DNA from 2 places in the Desulfofundulus luciae genome. Region 2 is predicted to be linked to the other one. Evidence: predicted binding sites of a transcription regulator. Region 2 holds the regulator's gene; the other holds the start of a gene.
What was found. The regulator HrcA, encoded in region 2, represses chaperone genes, less so after heat shock. The targets are predictions, from matches to a motif close to TGTTAGCACTCNNNNNNNNNGAGTGCTAACA.

Region 1 (3,125 bases), on a different contig from region 2:
CCTATAATAATGCTTCGGCTTTTTCTACCTTGAACAGTACTTCATTTTCTTTGACGCATGCTTTTCCGCTCAGGCGGTAACCGACCTTGCCGGATACCGCAACTACCTGCATTAAGCCTTTTTTAGAAAGGTTTTAGCGGGTTTTGACCATCTTGTATACGCCGAAAACCAGCGTATCATCATCCCGGATTTCCTTTGCTTGGCCGACCACATGACCTTTTTGATTTCTGGGATCAAAACCGTGCCGCAACCTGCAGAGCAACTACTTTTTTCTTACTCACCTCCCCTTAAAAAAGTTTAACTTGATATTAACACTTGCCCGGGGAGGGAGCTGTAAAAGATTTTACATTGATCACACGAAATTTAAAAGCATCGATCACGTAAAACATAGTACTTTTCTTCCCGGTAGAGGTAATTACTCGTGGCCAGTTCTTTCAGCACCTGTGCCACCATTACCCGAGATGCTCCTACCATGGAAGCTATTTCCTGCTGAGTTAGATGGAGCTTGATACGCGTACCTTCAGGGCAGACTTCACCGTGTTCCCGGGCCAGCCGTATTAATAAACTTAACACTTTCTCCCGGGTAGTAAGCGAATTTAATTCGGCTACCTGCTCCCAGGTAGCATAAAGACGGCTTCCCAAGCTAGCAATAACCTGCCACGCCAGATCCGGTGTTTTTTTGATTACCTCTTCCACGAGGCGTCTGCTGATGCTGCAAACTTTGGCGTCTTCTAGAGCGATGGCAGTTGCCGGATGACATTTTTCCTGAAACAGAGCAGCTTCACCGATTGTTTCGCCCCGGGTAATGATTTGCAAAATTGTCTCCCGGCCATCTTCGCTTACCCGTACCATTTTAAAACTTCCTTCCTTAACCAGGCAAACAGTATCTACTTTATCCCCCTGGTAAAAAAGAACCTCTCCCCTCCGGATATAGCGTTTTGTAGCAGCCTGGCAAATGGGCCGAAAGGTTTCCCTCTCCACACCAGTAAAAAGGGGAATATCCTTAAGGCAAAGGCAACGTTTTACTTCCATCTTCTTTTCCCTGCCCATCAAATTTTCATTCAACTTAATTGTGCTGTTTCTAAACACATAATTTTACCATAACTTTTTTTCAGACAATGTAAAAATTTTAACATGTAGCGTTCGTCGCCGAGCGGCTGGGGCACTCAAGCGTGCAGATTACCCTGGCCACATACTCCCACGTCCTGCCCGACACCCAGGCCGAGGCAGTGAAGCCATCGAGAGCATCTTCAGCAAGCAGGTTTGCAAATGTTTGCAGCTGGAGAAAAAAGGCCGGGAAGCCTCGATTTTCGGGATTTCCCAGCGCCTGTACAGACACTGCATGTATAAAATATTTTCATGTATAAAATGTTTTTTTGTGGGGAAAATGTTTCTAGAGCAGCTAAGAAATGTTTACACAAAAAGCAGTGATAACAGCTCATTGGTGGGAGAAAAAGCGAGATAATTCCCTGTAATTTCCCTCGATCGGTGCAAAAGGGGGATTAAGTCTTTTGAGGAAAGTTGCTTTTTGCCCTTCCCCCTTTATATTATAGTACTTGGGTATTAGCACTCGGTTTAAATGAGTGCTAACAATAGAGGAAACCAATCTCTTATTTTAAAGGAGGGGTTTTAGGTGAGGATTAGACCATTAGGTGAACGGGTGGTTGTCAAGCCGCTGCCCAGCGAGGAGAAGACCAAGGGGGGCATTGTGCTGCCTGAAACCGCCAAGGAAAAGCCCCAGGAGGGGGAAGTGGTGGCGGTAGGTCCCGGCCGCCTGCTGGAAAACGGCACCCGTGTACCTATTGATCTCAAGGTGGGGGACAGGGTGTTGTTCTCCAAGTATGCCGGTAACGAGGTCAAGATAGATGATGAAGAGTATCTGATCATGCGTGAAGCTGACATCCTTGGGGTTATTGAAAAGTAACTGGTGCTTTGGAACGCGTGATCAAAATATCTAAGGAGGTCGAGGAAATTGGCTGGTAAAGAGATTATTTTCCGGGAAGATGCACGCCGTGCCCTGGAAAGAGGCGTAAATGCCCTGGCTGAAGCGGTGCGGGTTACCCTGGGACCAAAGGGCCGCAACGTGGTGCTGGAGAAGAAGTTTGGTTCTCCCATGATCACCAACGACGGTGTGACCATTGCCCGGGAAATTGAATTAACCGATCCCTTTGAGAATATGGGCGCCCAGCTGGTTAAAGAAGTAGCCACCAAGACCAATGACGTGGCCGGCGATGGTACTACCACTGCTACTGTACTGGCCCAGGCCATTGTCCGGGAAGGTTTGAAGAACGTAGCCGCCGGCGCCAACCCGATGATCATCAAGCGGGGCATTGAAAAGGCGGTGGAAAAAGCCGTAGAGGCCATCAAGGCAGCCGCCAAGCCGGTGGAAAGCAAGGCTGCCATTGCCCAGGTAGCTTCCATCTCGGCCAATGACCCGTCCATCGGCGAGTTAATCTCTGAAGCCATGGAAAAGGTGGGCAAGGACGGTGTAATTACCGTCGAGGAATCCAAGGGTATCGGTACCACCCTGGAAGTGGTGGAAGGGATGAACTTCGACCGGGGTTACATATCCCCGTACATGATCACCGATACCGAGAAGATGGAGGCCATCCTCAACGATCCCTACATCCTCATCACCGACCGGAAGATCAGCGCCGTGGCCGACCTGCTGCCTATTCTGGAAAGGATCGTCCAGGCCGGCAAGCCGCTGTTGATCATTGCCGAGGATGTGGAAGGCGAGGCCCTGGCCACCCTGGTGCTGAACAAGCTGCGTGGCACCCTGTCCTGCGTCGCCGTCAAGGCTCCCGGCTTTGGTGACCGGCGCAAGGCCATGCTGGAGGACATCGCCATTCTTACCGGAGGTACCGTGATCAGCGAAGAGCTGGGCTTGAAGCTTGATAAGGCTACCATCGACATGCTCGGCCGGGCCTCCAAGGTACGGGTGAAGAAGGAAGAAACCATCATTGTCGGCGGTGCCGGTTCCCAGGACAAGATTAATGCCCGGATCGCCTCCATCAAGAAGCAGATCGAAGAAACTACCTCCGACTTTGACCGGGAGAAGCTGCAGGAGCGTCTGGCCAAGCTGGCCGGCGGCGTAGCGGTGATCCAGGTTGGCGCAGCCACTG
Region 2 (3,125 bases):
GGTGCGCTTGATCATCCGCGCCCCGGTGTGTTCGGCCACCCGGCGCAGCTCCTTGTTGGCCACCCTCTGGACGACCATGATGCCGGCATCGGTGAGCATTTCTTCGGCAACGTCATGGACGCCCCGGTCGGCCAGCACCAGCCCCACCTGCAAGTCAATAATTTTCTGTATGTTTTCCCGGAACTGGTCCTGCAACTCCATGTAACGGGCAAAGCCGGCTTCGGTGGCCAGGGCTTCCTCCTCAATTTCCTCCGGCTCCAGGGCATCATCAATTACCAGCACCCCAGCATCCGTCAGTTCCCGGGGCATCTGGCGGTTCATGGGCTCCTTGTTTACGATCACGCCCATAAAAACCTGGTTATCCGCCCCTTCCTCAGCCATGACGGTATCTGAAAAGCGAAAGGCCCGGTCTAAGAGCTTATCCCGGCCAATCATCCTGGCCGCCTGCACCACCAGGGCCGCAATATCCTCGTGCCCCCGTCCGGCCACCAGGGCAACCTGATAGATTAATGGGTCGTCCAGATCTGCCACCGGCCGGGCCTTTTGCATCATAACCTCCAGGCCCCGCTTAACTCCCGCCCGGATGCCCTCAATAACCCGGGCTACCGGCACTCCCCGGGCCACCTGCTCCACCCCGGCACCAACCATGGCCCCGGCCATTACCGTAGCAGTGGTGGTACCGTCGCCAATTTCCTCCTGCTGGGCCTTGGCAATATTGATTAACATCCGGGCCGCGGGATGATTGGCCTCCATCATGGTGAGAATGGTTACACCGTCGTTGGTAATGACCACTTCCCCAAATTTATCCACCAGCATGGTATCCAGGCCCTTTGGCCCCAGGGTACCTTCTACTGCCGAAGCAATGGCACGAACGGCGTTGGCATTGGTGACCAGGGCCGCCAGCCGCTCATCCACTTCCGTGCCCGTGCTGGCCTGCTGCTTGAGACTCAAAACCCGCTCCCCCTTATTTGCCCCCGCCTCCCAGGAGATCTTCCAGGGCGCGGGAAAGGTTTTTGGTCAAATGCTCCACTACGGTGACCACCCTGGCGTAATCCATGCGGGTTGGACCCAAAACGCCAATAGACCCGACGGGCTTCCCTTTCAACCGGTAGGTGGCCACGACCATACTGCAGTTGCTCATCTGCCGGCAGCGGATCTCCCGGCCAATGCGCACGGTAACGCCTTCTTTGCCCACGTCGTCAGCTAATAAATTACACAGAAGATTTTCCTGTTCCAGCAGGCTGAGCAAGGTTTTAACCTTCTCCACATTATGGAATTCCGGTTGATTTAATATATTAAGGATCCCGCCAAGATATATTCTGTCCTCCGGCTGCCTGGTCAGGCTATCCTGCAACAGTTCCATGGCCAGCTCAATAATGTGCTTATGCTTGACCAGTTCAAAGTAAATTTCCTTCACCAGGGTTAGCTTAATGCTGTCCATAGTGCGACCCTGAAGTTTGGCATTCAGCACCGTGGAGATGGTTTCCAGGTCCTCGGAGGTTATGCCACTGGGTATATCAATAATCCGGTGGTGCACGGTGCCGCTATCCATAATGGCGACCAGCATGGCCTGCTCGGGACCCAGTTGAACCAGGCGTATGTATTTAAAGCTGCTGGTACCGATTTTGGGCGGAAGCACCATGGCGGCGTACTGGGTCAACTGGGACAATAACTGTCCCGTGCGTTGAATTACTTCTCCCACATCCCGCACTTTCTGGCGATAGCTTTTGCGGATCAACTCTTCTTCCTCGACGGTTAGCTCCTGCCGTTTCATCAAATAATCCACGTAATACCGGTATCCTAACTCCGAAGGGATTCGTCCGGCGGAGGTATGTGGCTGTTCAATATAACCCATCTCCTCCAGATCGGCCATCTCATTGCGGATGGTGGCCGGACTGATGCCCAGCCGGTATTTCCGGGCGATAGTGCGGGAACCCACCGGTTCAGCGGTGGCAATGTAATCGGTGATAATGGCCAGAAGGATATCCTGCTTGCGGGCATCCATTCTCACCCTTAGCACCCCCTTTGTTAGCACTCGATTGTGCTGAGTGCTAAACCCTTTTATGTTAAACATAGCACCGGACTGAACATTTGTCAAGGCAACACAAACTCCCGGAAGACAGCATTGGCCAGGGGTAAACCCCGCGAAGTCAACCTCAGGTGATTGGAGCATATTTCCACCAAACCTAAACTGCTTAATTTCTTTATCTGCTTACCAAAAACCTCTTCAATATTTTTCCCAAAACGGGCTGCAAATTTCTCCAGATCCAGCCCCTCTATAAGGCGGAGGCCCAGAAATACCGTTTCAGCCATCATGGTGGTCCGGGATAAATGCTCGCGGCCCGCCACCGGGAGCCCCCCGGCCAAAAGGAGCGCCTCGTATTCCTCCAGGGAACCGGTATTATAAAAGCGCTCGTCCCCAAGGCAGGAATGGGCTGCCAGGCCCAGGCCGAGATAGGGCTCGTTGTGCCAGTAGGTTAAATTATGCCGGCACCGGTAGCCCGGGCGGGCAAAATTGGAAATCTCATAATGTTCGTAACCCCGGGCCGCCAGAGAGTTGATTACCTCCCGGTACATGGCCAGTTCGGTTTCCTCGTCACAGGGAAAGACACGGCCTTCAGCCACCGCCCGGGCCAGCGGAGTGTCTTCCTCTATTTGCAGGGAGTAGGCGGAAATATGCTCCGGCTGTAAGGCCAAAATTTTATCAAGGCAGTGTTGCCAATCCGCCATGGTTTGGCCGGGTATGGCAAAGATAAGATCCAGGTTAAGATTGTCAAAACCAGCCCGGCGGGCCAACTGCACCGCCTCTACCGCCTGGGTAAAATCATGTAACCTTCCAAGCAAGCTCAAAAGGTGGTCCGAACAGGTCTGCACCCCCAGGGAAAGGCGGTTGACACCGGCGTAGCGCAAGGTCTTTAGCTTTGATAAATCCACCGTGCCGGGATTGGCCTCCACGGTCACCTCCACCCCGGAAAGCCACTGAAAATAACGGCTGCATCCTTCCAGAATGGCTGCCAGGTCTTCCTCCGGCAGACAGGTGGGGGTGCCCCCGCCGATGAAAATGGTTTTTAGCCGCCTCTCCTGTTGGGTTAGCCGCTCGTGGTACAGGGCCATTTCCTGTAAAA

Region 1: a site for HrcA is predicted at 1,562-1,592, ahead of groES (co-chaperone GroES). Genes of this name have one in related genera too.

The regions. Positions count from the first base shown of each region.
Region 1 is NZ_JAUSUX010000007.1:44,578-47,702, reverse strand. Features, by position in the region: gene J2Z49_RS05765 (hypothetical protein) at 134-262, opposite strand; gene J2Z49_RS05760 (Crp/Fnr family transcriptional regulator) at 364-1,065, opposite strand; gene groES (co-chaperone GroES) at 1,634-1,924, shown strand; gene groL (chaperonin GroEL) at 1,973-3,125, shown strand, end outside.
Region 2 is NZ_JAUSUX010000010.1:51,493-54,617, reverse strand. Features, by position in the region: gene J2Z49_RS07650 (TCP-1/cpn60 chaperonin family protein) at 1-951, opposite strand, end outside; gene hrcA (heat-inducible transcriptional repressor HrcA) at 965-2,011, opposite strand; gene hemW (radical SAM family heme chaperone HemW) at 2,095-3,125, opposite strand, start outside.